3 regions of the Bacillus sp. 1NLA3E genome follow, and region 3 is predicted to be linked to each of the others. Evidence: riboswitches for the same ligand, from Rfam matches in the RefSeq annotation. Region 3 holds a riboswitch; each other region holds the start of a gene.

Region 1 (5,257 bases), 680 kb from region 3:
TCGAAGTCCCTGTTCGCGCAATATACCCGCGAATTGATAGCGAACTGATTTCTGATATTAGGACTGAGATGCTTGGACATTATGTGACTTATTATAATTCTAGAAATGAAGAACGTTCCCATAATATTTATCTAGCGACTGCTAAGATTAATAATACCGTGATTTTTCCTGGGGAGAAGTTTTCTTTTAATCGGATTGTCGGAAAAAGGACGAAAGCGAAAGGATATTTACCGGCACCGGTGATTGTTAAAGGCGAGCTTTCAGAGGGAATCGGGGGCGGGATTTGTCAGGTGTCCTCGACATTGTATAATGCTGTGGATCAGTCGGGATTAGAGATTGTGGAGCGTTATTCCCACAGCAAGAAGGTCCCTTATGTTCCTGACGGCCGGGATGCAACGGTCAGTTGGTACGGTCCCGATTTCACCTTTAAAAACAAGTATAATCAGCCTGTGCTCATTCGGGCTCAGTCCGGTAATGGCAGAATGATTGTGATGATATTTTCCTCTGATGGTATCAATTATAATCCACGGAAAGTACCGCGTATGTCAGGAAAATTGCCTAAAGAAATACCTGCGCCCCTATAAGGAAGGGACGCAGGTATTTTGGTTTTGATTATTTTATTTTGACTTCTCACAGCATTTTAACACTTTAAAGCACCGGGGGTCAGGCGCCACTCAGCGCTTTAACGCAATAAAGCGTCTGCTGTTTTATTGTTCTTTTTAGTTCTTCGGCTCAGAGTGAGGTAACCCTGGACTTTGTCTAATTCATTTAATAAAAAAAGAGACCAGACTTCCTTTTGGATTAATTCTCCCGAAAGTCTGGCACTTTTATTGATTTTTATTTTCCGTTATTTTCTTTTGATTGTTGTTGTTTTCCATGATCTATTGCAGTTTCTAGAGCTTGTTTTGCTTGTGTTTTTGCTGCCTCAGCGGTTTGCTTGGCCTGCATTTTTGCAGTTTCTTCTATCTGTTTTGCTTGAACTTTTGCTGCCTCAGCAGTTTGTTTGGCGACTTCCGCTGTTTGTTTTGCTTTTTCGGCAACTTGGTCAGGTTTCTGGCTTGTTTTCTTAACATCAGCATTTGGTTTACTTGTATTTTCTGTTGAAGTGGCTAATGGAGACGCTGTTTCTTCTTCAATTGCAGCGGCTGGTAAGGCTTCTGTTGACACCGCACCATCCGCAGCCAACTCATCTGTGTCTATTTTTTCAACTTCAGTTTGATTATCGTCTTCTACTGCCGAATCTTGATTAAGTTTCGTTGCAAGTTTATCTTTTTTAGCATTAAGCTGTTTTAACTTTTTCGTATATTTTTCTGTTGCTTTCGTGTTTCCCTCGGCTTTCGCTGTTTCGATTGCTTGCTCTAGATAATCTATCTTTTTAGAGAGGGCTTGAGCCTTAACTTGAGTCATAGTAATGTTAAGTTCTTGCATCACTCCGCCGATTTCTGTTTCTCCACTGTTTAAAAGGGCGACTATTTCTTCAACCGTCTTCCCGCTAATCTCAGAAAGGGCGATCACCTTTGCAATTTCTCCGTATCCAAGGTCCTCACTACGTAATGCTTTAACAACATCTGTATCAAGTCCCTGTACTACGTTGGCAACTAGAAAAGCTTCGTCCTGTTGTTCCTTGACCTCAACTTTTTGGTCTTCACTTAGTTGATTGGCCAGATCTTCATCAATTTCTGCAGCGTCTGCTAATTGCTCCCCAAGCTCTTGTTTTGTTTGGTCCTCAACCTCTTCATTAGCTACGACATCAGAAACCGCGTCCTGAGCCTCTGCAAGGACCTCAGTATAATCAGATATGGTCTCCGTAACTAATTCCGGTTGTTCTTCTACCGTCATTGCCTCCGCTTCAGCAAGTCGTTCATCAGCTTGCTCTAGCAAAAGGTCGGCTTCCTTTACAGCGTCAGTAGTAACTGCTAATTCTACCTCTTCATAAAGCTTGTCCACTGGATAAAGAAATTCGTCAGGCGTTATTCCAGCAGTGTCTGTCACCTCGGAATTTGCGCTCACTGAAGTTCCCATTGCAAACAAAAGAGTAAGCGCTGTTAAGCAAATTCTTCTTTTCATCGTTTTTTCCTCCTACAAGTAATTTATAACGATTAAAGCCCTTAGGAGATAATAAAAAAACTACTCCGAAGAATAGTAAGCAGCTTACTCTTCGGCAACTGGCTGGCATCATCAATGAATACGATCTTAGCCCCTATAGCTTTGCGTCCCTGAATTTCCCCAGGTTTGCCCTTTCGGATTTTAATAGTCATTTTAATTATAAGATTACTAGAAATAAATGGGAAGATAATTTCCTAATATAATAAAAATCAAATAGAGGTGCCCACCGCTCACTCCTTCTCTTTAATGCTTTACTTTTAACGGTGGTCAGGCACCGAATGACGACTTAAAGCTGTACCGAGCCACCGATTCTTGCAAATTTCCCGGTATTTCTTCACAATATTAGTAGATGATATTAGTACTGTTTTTGATCGCTTATTTAATCCGATTTGCTTTTTTGCAAAAAATGAGGAGGCTCCGTTATGCATACTCCCTCTGATAACAATTCCGGAAAGTCAATCAAGAAGGACCCTAATTTAACAAGAAAGCGTCTATTTCGTTTTATTGGTTTATTAGGATTATTATTACTTTTATATATCTTCTCAGACAAAATTATCAATCTTTATAACCGCTATTTTGTCAACGAGGACAAGCTGTTGGTCACATATTTGGATAAAACAGACCTTTACAATGACGATAGTGATGCAATCGTTAAAAACGTTAAACTTAAATTATTTCGTTTATCTGCTGAGGAATATTCGGTGGAGATCAAAAATACTCAAGACCAGCTTCAGGAACTGACAAAGACAACCAAGAATCTTAAAACACCGAAAGGCTTTAGCAACCATAAAAAATCCTTCATGGCGGTAATGAAGGAACGAATGTTGGTATTATCTTATTTAGATAAGGCTAGGAAGGACAATAGTTTTGATGAGCTAAACGCCCACTTTGATGAATTGGCCCACAAACAGGAACTGGAGCGATCCAGCCTCAAAAAAGCCTTCGATGATGCTGGCATTGAATATAAAGAGCTTGGAGATGGCTCGTTTCGGTATTGGTACAAGAGCCATTCCGCAAAACCGATTCGCTAAAACAGAAACAACGCAAAAAATCCCCTTCACATGTAAGGGGATTTTTCGCGTATAAAAGTGCCAGGGGGGCTTTGGCACTCTCTACTGCTTTAACTCTTCACAGCGCCGGGGGTCAGGCACCACTTAGTGGTTTAGCGCGTTAAAGCAGCCGCGGCAGTCCCGGTTTTGTAGTGTTGATATACTCCGGTGTTGATGGAGATTTTCACTAGTTGGTTGATGTCGGTTTTCCAGGAGTGGTCTAGGTTTGTTGGATCGACGGTTGCGACTCCATATTTTAGTTTGATCCACTTCTGGGTATCTTCGTCTTGGAAGTAGCCGGAAATTGTTGTTGATAATGGATGAAAGGCTTTTTTACTTGAGTGAATCCTGCCATGGTAAATATGGCTTTCACCGTATTGGTCATGAATCCAGTCGTCTTCAATATTCAACAACCACAGCTTCCCACTACCAACCTTCCCGACTAATTTAGCCTTTTTCTCAAAGGTATATTTCATTTAAAATATCCCCTTACTTCAAAATCTTATGACGCTTGGTACCATAGCAAAACTCACTTAACTTATTAAACAGTCATTAACGATCCTTTTAATGCCGGAATCGCATCTACGACGTGTCTTTGGATCGCCAGCTCTTCAGGTGAGAAACCTAGGGCAAGACCGATCAACTGCGGTAAGTGCAGGATTGGCATCGTAATATCTTCGCTAAATCCTTTTTGTGCGTCAGGCTGATATGCATCAAGCTGCATTTGACAAAGCGGACATGGAGTGACGATGCAATCTGCACCTGCATATTTTGGTGACAGACAGTTTTTGCCTGTTAAATCCATTACTTCTTTTTCAGCTGGAAAAACAGCATGGAAACCACAGCAAGCTAATCTTTGATCAAAGTCAACACTCTCTGCCCCAAGCACCTCGGCAACCATTTCCATCGATTGCGGATTCATATGGTTTTCAAAGCCCATGATATCGGGTGGCATGGTAATATGACAGCCATAGAAATTAGCTACTTTTAAACCAGTTAATGGTCTTTTTACTTTTTTGCGTAGATTTTCCAAACCATAATCTTCAATTAATGCCCAAAGGAAATGCGTTACTTCAGTTGTACCCTTGTACTGAAGTCCCGCTCTGCTTAGGCCTTCATTTACTTTAGTGCGAAGCTTTTCATTTTTATCCATTTTTAACTTAGCTGTTCTTAGCATTAATGTACATGTATTACAAACAGTCAATAATTTTAACGTGCCTAGCTCTTCTGCCAAAGCAATGTTTCTAGCGTTAATAGACGTGGCTAAGAAATTATCGACATCTTGAATGTGGCTTGCCCCACAGCAAGTCCAACCATTTAATTCTATTAATTCAATCCCTAATGCAGATGCTACTTTTTTAGTAGAAATCATAAGCTCTTCTGCTGCTGATTCCAATGTACATCCTGGGAAAAAGGCGTATTTCATTAGTCGTTTACCTCCTGTGCAAACTTATAAATCTCTCTAATTCCTTTAATACCTTCGACAGCCTTTGGCATATGAAGCGGGTTGATTTTACCCTTTTTAATCATTCTCAAGGCAAACGGAACACGGGCCTTCACGGTATTGAGGACACCTTCTGTTTTAATTGGTAGCATGACTTCATTTAGGCGACCTTTGCTCTTTACATCATCATGGAAAGCAAAAGCGTGTCGTGCTCCTAAGTTTTTCACTTCACCCATTTTGATAGATTCTGAGCGTAAGTAAGCAATCTGTTCTGTTAATGGAATACCCTTTGGACATTTTGTCACACACTGCATACAGTGGAGGCATTTCCATAATTCATTTTCATAAACTGGACGAATATGCTCTTGTGGTGAACCGTCCCGTGAATCAACAGCAAAGCGGTAAGCACGATTTAGGATAAACGGATCCAAATATGTTCCATCATTTATTGCAAGCTGGTTACATTCTGATGCACAAACACCGCACAAAATACAATCGGTTGGGGAGGAAATATCATGGTAATCGTCCTCAGCCTGAATAAAGCCATCCTCTTTACTGCCCTCATCTGAAGGGATCAACCACGGCTTAACCTGCTCCATTTTTTCCATCTTAGGTTCCCAAGCAATTGCCAAATCCTTGATCACGTCAAAATTTTTCA
Region 2 (5,257 bases), 250 kb from region 3:
ACATGAAAAGATGGGTAGCATACCACCACCCGTGAAAGGATGACTATGTTTGAATTTATCACAGAAATCAGTTGAAAATGTGGAATATATGATTGAAAAGATGAAGGAAAAATTGAAAGTATTAAACTTCGGGGCAATCAAACCTTCCCATTTTGACGAAGAAATGTATGAAGAACTCAAAGAGATTTACGATCTCGTCATGAGGAAGGACTCCTTCAGCATTAGTGAAATGCAGGCGATTGTCGAAGAACTTGGTGCCCTTAGAAAACAGTAATACTTAAAAAACCGGGTAAATCGCCCTACTTAATTTCCTAATTATTCACTTATATTACATTTAGAGCCGGCAGATAGCCGGCTCATTTTCTTATCAAATTTCCACAATAATTAACTACTAACGACATCAAATTATAAATTGTCTTGATCCGTTAATATAACTGGGCCATCTTTTGTAATCGCAATCGTATGCTCATATTGGGCTGAATTTTTCCCGTCGATTGTTCTTGCTGTCCAACCATTATCATCCATTTTGGAATGATAACTGCCTACATTGATCATCGGTTCTATTGTGAAAACCATTCCTTCCTTAATTCGAGCACCCTTACCTGGAAGTCCAAAATGAGGAACATCCGGTTTCTCATGGATTACTGCCCCAATTCCATGGCCAATAAAGTTCCGAACCACAGAAAAGCCCTCTCCCTCAGCGTAAGTTTGAATGGCATGCCCAATATCACCAATCCTATTTCCTACTTGTGCCTGTTCAATTCCTTTATAGAGTGCTTCTTTCGTTACTAATAGCAGCTTATTGGTCTCCCCTGAAACCTTACCAACCCCATAAGACCAAGCCGAATCAGCTAATGAACCATTATAATTTACTACCATGTCTATTGTCACGAGATCCCCTTCTGATAAAGGGTTCTTGTTGGGAAATCCATGGCAAATTTCATCATTAACACTTGCACAAGTAGCAAATTGATACCCTTGATAACCCTTTTGTTCTGGAGTCGCACCCCGCTCCTTTAAAAATTTTTCCACAAACTCTTCAATTTCCCATGTAGAAATCCCAGGTTGAATCAGTTTCGCTATTTCTTTATGGCACGCTGCAAGAATTTCACCTGCTTTTTTCATACCGTCAATTTCACGCTGGGATTTTAAAATAATCATTTTTTAGTCCGCCTTTCTAAAACTTTCTTGTTTAATTTTTACATAATGGACACTTGTTTTATACACTATTGTAGTATACCATGCAGAAAAACGAATTCAATTTATCAGTCTTAAGCTGTTGTAAGTGCTTATTAATCTGACAAATAAAAAGATTTTGTTCTTGATATGGAACCTCCTCTTTTCCTTTGATATAATGGTATTACATTATAATAAGGTGTGTGAAGGTGCATGATCGGTGAACGCGTAAAAAAGCTTCGTCAGGAAAAAAAAATGTCCTTAACTGAGCTTGCTGACCAAGCTGGAGTTGCAAAATCTTATATAAGTTCTTTAGAGCGTAATTTACAATCCAATCCTTCTATACAATTCCTAGAAAAAATTGGGACTGTTTTAGGGGTTCCAATTGATTATTTTATATTAAACAATCCCGACTCTGAAAAGCTTGACCCAGGTTGGATCAGTTTAGTCAAAGACGCGATGGAGTCTGGTATAACAAAAGATCAATTTCGTGAGTACCTTGAATTTAATAAATGGAAGATTAATCAAGATAAGTAAAAAACCTGTTCATCTGAACAGGTTTTTTGTTTATCTGAAGAAAAAAATGAAAAACAGCAACTTTTCATCCAACTTTGACATCCTCTATTTCCGAATGACACTATGTAAGTGAAAAATGTGGTGTTACTTCGCCTTTTTTTCTTTTAAAAATTTCCTAATATCTTCCTTATCAATTCCCATTTCTAATGCTTCTAAAATTAATTGAATCCATTCAACATCCAATTCGCCATTTACTTTCAACTCTGTAGTCAATTTCTCCCCCCACTAACTTAATAGGAAGTCCAGCCATCCTAGTGCATTTATATCCTTTAGACCTTAGATCTGTGACTTTGCGTCCCTATTTTTCAATAGGTTTGCCTTTATCTGAATCCTTTTCTTATATTTTAACTGGTTTTAAACAATATTTGTGTATTATTTTGTAAATTTCGAATATTATTTTTATACAAATTATGACAAATTCATGATTATTAACGTCTTCAAATAAACTGTATAAAATAAAAATCAAGATATGTCGATATTTTTTTCTCGATTTTGTGAATTTTATGTGTCTTATTTCTGAAAATTCAGATAAAATATGCATATACAGATTTTATTAGGGGGTATTTCTTTGACGGTTTGGACTGTAATTAATTTTGCTATTCCAATTGCCTTTATGGTTGGCTTAGGATTTTACCTTGATCATGTTACAAAACCAGAAGTACCTACGGAAGAAAGTCAAGAGTAATTAGGGGAAACCATTAATAGATGAGTGGGCATGGATCAACAGGTTCATGCTTTATTTTTTCCAAAAAAATAATGCTCCTGGGGGGAGAGCATTATTTTTGAAACTTATATTTTATTCAAAAAATGGGGGTATGTGAACCATTGAACAATTTGATTATATAACATTATTGCTGTATTTTGTGTGAAGAATTCGTGAATAATTTCACAACTTTTTTTAGCTCCCTTCCCTTTTTTTCACATCTTTTTCCGGTCATTTGGGGAAACTACAAACGGAATGAAAGGAGTGGTAAAAATGGGACGTGGTAAAGACTTTGAACATAAGAAAAAGAGTCATCCAGGTAACTTTCCAGAAAATAGTGTAACCGAAAAACACTCTAAGGAAAGAATTGGCGATGAAGAATTAATCGTAGTTCAAGAAGCGTTTAAAAACCGTGTCGATGGAGAAGAAAATACATGATTATTGTTCAAGACTCCAAGCTGTCGTGTAAATGCGATAGCTTTTTTATTTTGGCTCTCTTCTAAAAGATTGCTGTTTTTTTCCTTAATTCCCTTAACGATTTTCTGTTGCAAGTCCCCTCCCTTTTACTATCATTACAAAATAAATGATTTTTCCGTTATAATATTTAGGGGAAATAAAGATCGTGTTCCTCTTTGAAAGGAGAAGTTATGAAAACACTCGTTTTAGCAGAAAAACCCAGCGTTGCTCGCGAACTTGCTCGAGTACTTGGCTGTAAACAAATTCATAAAAGTTACATAGAAGGAAATCAATATATTGTTACTTGGGCTCTAGGCCATTTAATTGAACTTAAAATGCCGGAGCATTATGATGCTAGCTACAAAACATGGCGCTTAGAGGATTTACCGATTATTCCAGATAAAATGGGAATTAAGGTAATGAAACAAACAAGCCATCAATTTAAAGCGATTGAAACACTAGCGAAGCGAAGCGATATTAAAGAATTTATCATCGCCACTGATGCAGGGCGTGAAGGAGAACTTGTCGCCAGGTGGATTCTTGCTAAAATCGGTTGGCGAAAACCGCTAAAGCGGCTATGGATCTCCTCACAAACAGATCGCGCCATTCGCGAAGGCTTCCAAAATTTAAAGCCTGGCAGCCAATTTGAAGATCTCTACCAATCAGCTGTTTGTCGTGCCGAGGCTGATTGGCTTATTGGTCTCAATGTTACAAGGGCTTTAACGACAAAATTTAACGATCCATTGTCAGCTGGTCGTGTTCAAACCCCTACATTGGCCATGGTCATTGAACAGGAAAACACGATTCAAAAATTTGTTCCTAAGCCTTATTGGACGATTGATTCTCAGGTCGGTCCTCTTAAAGCAGATTGGGAAAGCAACGGTGAAAAGCGCATCTTTGCTCTCGAGACAGCAGAGAAAATACAGACAAAGATTAATAATCAAAAGGCACTTATTAGTGCCATCGAACGAAAACAAAAATCAGAACAACAGCCGTTACCGTATGATTTAACCGAATTGCAGCAGGATGCAAACAAACGATTTGGCTTTTCGGCTAAGAAAACATTAACTGTTTTACAACGATTATACGAACAATATAAGCTCGTTACTTACCCTCGGACTGATTCCCGATACTTAACAAAGGATATGGAAGCGACGATGTTAGATAGACTTGAGGGTATTTCCTCAGGATACCGTGATGAGGTTCGACCTTTGCTTGCTACAAAAGGAAGAGTCCTTGCAAAAAAAGTCTTTAATAACGAAAAGGTAACCGATCACCACGCCATCATTCCAACTGAACAACGACTAAATTTATCTGACCTACCAACAGACGAACGAAAATTATATGATATCATCGTTCGCCGGTTCTTGGCTTTATTTTACCCGCCCTATCAGTATGAAACCATTCATGCTGTGTTCACAGTTAACGGAGAAACATTAAAGGCAAAGGAAACCATTGTGATTGAACCTGGTTTTAAAAAGATCACTGGTAAACACGATGATAGTCCAAAACTAAATCTTTCCCAACTGGTAAAAGGCCAAAGCCTATCTGTTAAAGCTTCAGTATCTGAACAAAAGTTAACAGAGCCACCTTTGCGTTTATCAGAAGCAGATATTTTAGCTAAAATGGAGAAATTTGGGTTAGGGACACCCGCAACTCGTGCTGAAATTATCGAGCGGATTATTGAAACAGAAGTTGTTGAACGTCAAAATGGTCGCTTATATCCAAGCCGTAAGGGAAAACAATTGTATGAGTTAGTCAATGAAGAGCTGAAATCGCCGGAATTAACTGCCCGTTGGGAAAAGGACCTTGAGCTTATTGCCCGCGGAAAAGGTGATGCTAAGCAATTTTTACAAAAAATTCGTCAACAAACTAAGGACCTTGTTTCAGAAATTAAAACAACGGATAGAACTTACCGTGCCCATAACTTAACTGGTTCAAAATGTCCAGAATGCGGATCATTTTTAAAAGAGAGAAGCACCAAGGAAGGAAAAATTCTTGTATGTTCCAATATGGAATGCTGCTATCGTAAACATAAGGACGCAAAGTTATCAAATCGACGTTGCCCTCAATGCCACAAAAAAATGGAGTTGCATGAAGGAAAAGCTGGTGTCTATTTTCAATGTCGACCTTGTAATGTTGTTGAAAAAGCAGAAGGACGTAAAAAAGCTGTTAACAAGCGAGAAGAAAGGCAACTTGTTCAAAAATACACAAAAACTGAATCATTTGGAAACAGCTTAGGTGATTTATTAAAAGCTGCCCTTGAAACAAACAAAGACAAATAGAAACCCATCATCTTTCCCTGTGATGGGAAAAGAGGAAATAACATGAAATTGAGAGATTGGG
Region 3 (5,257 bases):
TGCGTTTTTCTTTTGAAAACTCATTAATAGAATAAATTATTATTGCAATACCAATTATACAGAAAGTGGATATATCTAAAAGCATGGTGATTTTTTCTGATGTATCATGGACTTTAGTATTAAAGATAACTTCCATAATTTTATCTGAAACTGAATTTGTAGTTACTATTCTAGAAATCGTAGTTGTGATTACAGCAACAATTATACCTATAAATATTGTAGAAAAATTACTAAGCAGATTGTTTTTTTCATATACTTCAATATAGTTTTTTAGTAGATAATAATCTTCTAGATTTGAACCTATCTTAAAGTGTATTTTTCTTTTAATTTTCTTGAGGTTTCTTAATGGATCGGATGTTATTGGATCATCTGTGAATTGAAAAAAGAAATTAGAGTCATATTCACCTTTACCTAACCATTGATAGAGTACCTTATTATTCGATTGATAAATCTGTGAATTCCTTAACCTACGTAAATCTCTTTTTTCAGATATCCATGAGGTTAATGAAAATATTTTCAAAATTAGATAACTCATAAATACAAAATTAAAGAAGCTTGTAAATATTGACTGATAATTATTAAAAAATATTAATAAGGCTACATATGCACTAAACGCAAGTATTATCACTAAAATTTCTAATAATATTTTCTTTATTTTAATCCAATGACTCAAAAATCTTCCCCCTCATCAAACTTCACCCGTTTAACCTTTCCCTGATGTGTAACAATTTTTGTTTCACCATGACTTGGCAGCTCCGTTAATTTAGCCTTCCCATCACAAACAACAATGGCGAAACTTCCTTTTAGTTCCATTATATCAATCTCTATTTTCATCGTACTATGATTAATGTCAATTTCTCTTAGTCTCAAAGGAACTCCCCCATGCTATAATAATATTGTCGTGATATTACCTAGCCGGGAGAGATCCTGGCTTTTTTATTTTCTTTTTTGAAGCTCATCTTGTACAACATTGAGGATGGCTTCCTGATTTTGAATGTAATTTACATCTGGAGAGCCACCGATTACATGAGAACCAATCCTATTAACAACATCCCGATAAAGAAGGAACAGGCCTGCTTCATTTAGTTTCTTAATACTGTATTCCATTGTTTCATTCACCTTTGCTACCCCACCTTGATTTTGCACCTTTAGGACCACGCCATTTATAATCGGTAAAGATATTTGCATAACTGCTACCAATTGGTTTAGAGGTTTTCTTAATTGGATACATCTTAATATGACAAAACACCATAATTTTCGACAAATTATGCTAATATACCTACATAGGCAAATTTTACGAAAGTAAAGGACGCAAAGCCACGGGCCTAAAGCAAACTTTTTTGCCATGGTAGCCGGGTTGCAATTTACAAAAAATTATTTTAACAACTTTTCAAATTATCCCTTTCTTAATTTGCCTTAACATTAGAAGGGAATGATCAAAGTGAATAAAACTGTACTTATTATTGACGATTCAACTTTTATGAGAAACATGCTAAAAAATGTGTTATCTGAAAGCAATTACCTAGTTATTTCCGAAGCATCAAATGGTAATGATGCCATTTCTTTATACCAAGAATTCAATCCAGATATTGTTTTGCTAGATATAACTTTACCTGACATTAATGGAATTGATGTTTTAAAGAAATTAATAAAGATAAATTCAGAAGCTAAAATTGTCATGTGCTCGTCAATGGGTCAATCATTTGTGATTATTGAAGCTTTAGAATTAGGAGCTAAAGATTTTATTGTAAAACCAAATTTTAATGAATTAATTCCAGCTCTAAATAAAGTTTTTAATTTACCTATTAAAATCTGTTAAGTACATAATGTTAGTTTTGAATATTTAGTGAAAACCATTAAAGGTTTGGTAAACTTTAGTTTGGAATACTCGATAACCATTTTCTCAAGCTATTCCACAAATCCCCCCCCCGGACGTGTCTACTCGCACTCTCATGATCAGGGGTTAATATTTATTTCACCTAATGTTTGTATTGTGTATTATTCATGGACAGGTAAATTAGGATTTTTCCTTTTTGCATCCTCAATATTGAACCAATGTTCTTCCGACTTCACATCACCTTTATACTTGTTTGCATTGTAAATTTTATACTTTTCCTTAGACAAAATTTCACTATTTCCGTTTTTGTAATTAATAATCCAACCACTTTTCACTTTCCTTCCTCCTTCACAATAAAAGTCTAGTGGTAAACACATTGCTTATTTTGTTTTATAAAATCTTTGAAATGAAATGTTATAAAATTTCGATACAATTTAAATCGACATAATCAGAAACTCCAGGATAATATGGGCTTTCTGCCAAAACTTTAACGTTGTGACGAAGAGTTCCTTTGCAGATGTCTCCTTTACAAAAAACTTTCACTAATCTTCCCCAGTTATCCCAATATTCGTCCTTAACTAGTAATTTCATGATCTATGCGTTTTTCCTCCTTTGTGACGCAAAATCTTCGAACTATGTAAAAAGAAACCTCTTTACTTTGAGGAATTAAATGGAAAGGTTTATTCTGCTATTTAATATGAATTTTTTTATAAACAAGAAAGATAATAATGATATTAAATTATTTAATGAAGGAGATGAATAAATGACGTACCACAATAAAATACGAAGTATCCTAGGTGTTGATGTACGTGCGCGTTATTCTGAAACAGATAGTGGAAATTATGAACCCTTCAAAAATCCTTTAATACATAAACAAATAAACGGAAGTGAGATAGTTCCACTTAATATCACAAAATTATGGAGGAATTAATCCTTCCTTTTTGAAATAATCACTAAGTATAACCAACCTTTAGGCAAGTGGGTAATCTTACTAGCCTTATAAAAAAACTTTAATGCCTACTTGGAGTCAAATGAAGGCGTTTCTTATTGTGTTAATTTCTAATAATTTTGTATTTTCAGTGACATCTATTCCAACAAAATCATTAGCTTGATATACTTGAATTACCTTTTCTTTTAACCGTCCCTTAAGCGTGTCTACCATTCAGGACATAACGCTTAAGGGATTTTTAATTTTTTTTACACAATTACTCTAATGTTTATCACCAATCTCTACTTATAAAATTTCCCAGTTCGTAGTACCATATATTCATAAATGAATTAAATCAACGAGGTGTATACGATTGAATGTATTTGAAGGTGTTGAGTTTAATACAATGCAATTTATAGGGCCCCTAATTGTTCTAATAGTTACTATGGTTGGTATCTCTTTTGTTTATCGCTTTTTTTTTAAGTGGTTACCTAAAAAACTATATAACTTTCTAATTGGTCCGGTAGCTCTCATTGGTTTTTACATATGGCTCATTCCTATGAATTTAGGTTTTCACGAATTATTCAAGTAAGTAATTGGCATCTAGTTTGATGCCTTTTTTAGTTTCTGTGAAACTTAATACAAATTTTTTGTTTAAACAACCTTCCAGCCCTTACGGATCCGACTCTGAAGCTCATATTTTTTCAACGGTTCAAATAGGTAAACCCGATTCCCTTCTTCTTTCCGAAACAGGAGCACCCACTTTGGTTGTCTTTTTTTTGCCATGGGGCTTAACCACCTTCCGTTCGAGTTTTTTCAATTTTTCTAGCTCAATCCATCCCCCGAATTCCTTTTTGTATGTAATAAGTGATAGTTTGTGAGGATATTTCTTTTCAAATAGCTTTCTCTTAATCTTGAAAGCTTCAGTTTCCACACCTTTCACATCAATTACCTCAATCGAACCGTCCAGGTGATGCACTTCAAAATCGGAAACATATTCGATTTTCCGGAAATGCTGTCCGCCTTTATCGAAGGCCTCCTGGAGCAAGTATCTAGGTTGCAATCTAAAGAAAAGAATCTGTTTATTAGCTTCCAGCCATTTGAGCTGCATGTAATACTTGCTCTCTGCGACTGAATCGAACTTGTGAGAATCGATTGTTACTTTCCTATTTCCGTACTTTGATGCAGAACTCATGAAATCTTGTGCCTTTGCGAATAACATGTGCTACAAGGCCCTTTGACGAAATATCCATTTGGCTTCTTGCAATCTGGGCATGTTTCTGAAAAAGTGCTCCAAAGAAATTTACATTTTGGACATTCAAGTGCAACGATCCCTTTGTTGTGTTTAATAACATTCCCGTTGGACTTGCACTTTGGACAATTGGGTACAGTTTTTACATTGCTCATTTCTCTTTCAACTCCATTTCCAATTGATTTCCATCAGCGTTATCATTTAGATTCTCCAACTTGCGGACACATACAGGACCGATGCCTATGGCGATACTTTTTAGGCTTTTTAATGGGCGATTGCAGATTGGACAGATCATGTTATTTCCTCCAAATCTATTTCTCTAACACGGTATAAGCCTTTTAAATCGCAAGCTACAAGAAAAACGGTGTCGTAGATTGTCTCTCTCCAACAGAATCTATCTACTGGATCTCCATCGATGTCCAGTGCTTCTTCCAAAATAGTTTCAATCCCTATTTTTCTCTTACCAACAACGATTCCATTTTTATATTCATTGCATTCTTTTTCGGCCATTTTTTTTACTCTGAGAAGGCAGTTATCTTCTAGCTCTTTTTCTATTTCTTCGGATAACCATCCATAGGAAACACCATCTTTTGCTTTGGAAAGGAATTTTTTAAACCGTACCTGTTGTCCTAATTTCAACCTGGTACCCTCCTAAAAAAACTTATTTTCCGGACTTTCTACATCGAAACTAAGAATGGTTGCGAATACCCACTCCTCTTTTAACTCATCATAATCGAGTGACTCCACAGGCTTCCCAGTGCGAGAAATATTCACATTCATTGATTTTAACTCGTCTAAAACATATTGCATTTTCTTTTCCAAAGGCGCACCACGTTTGATTTTCTTTCGGCTTTTAACAGATTCAAGTAAGATTCCCATGATTATGCCCCTTTCTTCTCAGGTATTTTGACATATTCCACAGATTGCTTATCTTGATATACAACAACCGCCTTATCGTAACGATTATAAAAATCACCTGCAGTATGGAACCTTTCGAGAGCATTAAGTTCTTCTTTGGTTGTATAGCAAATCGTTTTTGTTCGATCAACACCATCAAGTTGCCAAACAATGATTGAGAAAGGATCAGGTCCATTGAATCCTATTAAGCAAATTTCAGGCATTTACATTAGCCCCTTTCTTCAGCCGCCAATCTTGTCCTTCGGCTTCAATCAAAAATTCTTCGGCTTGTCCAATCAGTCGACTGGCAGCTGCATATCCGATCTTCTCTGCTAATGTCCCA

Evidence for each region. A riboswitch is a leader RNA that binds a small molecule or an ion and turns the genes downstream of it on or off. The one in region 3 is predicted to bind cyclic di-GMP.
Region 1: it holds a riboswitch for cyclic di-GMP, as region 3 does, so the genes downstream of both, B1NLA3E_RS21020 (DUF5667 domain-containing protein) here and B1NLA3E_RS01405 (response regulator) in region 3, are expected to answer to the same signal.
Region 2: it holds a riboswitch for cyclic di-GMP, as region 3 does, so the genes downstream of both, B1NLA3E_RS23500 (anti-repressor SinI family protein) here and B1NLA3E_RS01405 (response regulator) in region 3, are expected to answer to the same signal.

Annotation. Positions count from the first base shown of each region.
Region 1 is NC_021171.1:4,383,134-4,388,390, forward strand. It holds gene B1NLA3E_RS21015 (VanW family protein) at 1-584, shown strand, start outside; gene B1NLA3E_RS21020 (DUF5667 domain-containing protein) at 838-2,067, opposite strand; cyclic di-GMP riboswitch class I at 2,158-2,247, opposite strand; gene B1NLA3E_RS21025 (hypothetical protein) at 2,529-3,137, shown strand; gene B1NLA3E_RS21030 (hypothetical protein) at 3,269-3,631, opposite strand; gene B1NLA3E_RS21035 (CoB--CoM heterodisulfide reductase iron-sulfur subunit B family protein) at 3,697-4,581, opposite strand; gene B1NLA3E_RS21040 (succinate dehydrogenase/fumarate reductase iron-sulfur subunit) at 4,581-5,257, opposite strand, start outside.
Region 2 is NC_021171.1:500,787-506,043, reverse strand. It holds gene B1NLA3E_RS02595 (DUF1128 domain-containing protein) at 50-274, shown strand; gene map (type I methionyl aminopeptidase) at 406-1,161, opposite strand; gene B1NLA3E_RS02585 (helix-turn-helix domain-containing protein) at 1,390-1,713, shown strand; gene B1NLA3E_RS23500 (anti-repressor SinI family protein) at 1,837-1,965, opposite strand; cyclic di-GMP riboswitch class I at 1,986-2,081, opposite strand; gene B1NLA3E_RS25145 (hypothetical protein) at 2,729-2,893, shown strand; gene B1NLA3E_RS02580 (DNA topoisomerase III) at 3,103-5,196, shown strand; gene B1NLA3E_RS02575 (MDR family MFS transporter) at 5,239-5,257, shown strand, end outside.
Region 3 is NC_021171.1:251,237-256,493, reverse strand. It holds gene B1NLA3E_RS01420 (hypothetical protein) at 1-673, opposite strand, end outside; gene B1NLA3E_RS01415 (XtrA/YqaO family protein) at 670-870, opposite strand; gene B1NLA3E_RS01410 (hypothetical protein) at 937-1,188, opposite strand; cyclic di-GMP riboswitch class I at 1,277-1,365, shown strand; gene B1NLA3E_RS01405 (response regulator) at 1,433-1,819, shown strand; gene B1NLA3E_RS25105 (hypothetical protein) at 1,999-2,172, opposite strand; gene B1NLA3E_RS25100 (hypothetical protein) at 2,601-2,768, shown strand; gene B1NLA3E_RS01395 (DUF1064 domain-containing protein) at 3,478-3,987, opposite strand; gene B1NLA3E_RS25095 (DUF6011 domain-containing protein) at 4,169-4,312, opposite strand; gene B1NLA3E_RS01390 (hypothetical protein) at 4,309-4,656, opposite strand; gene B1NLA3E_RS01385 (hypothetical protein) at 4,669-4,896, opposite strand; gene B1NLA3E_RS01380 (hypothetical protein) at 4,899-5,138, opposite strand; gene B1NLA3E_RS01375 (ATP-binding protein) at 5,131-5,257, opposite strand, start outside.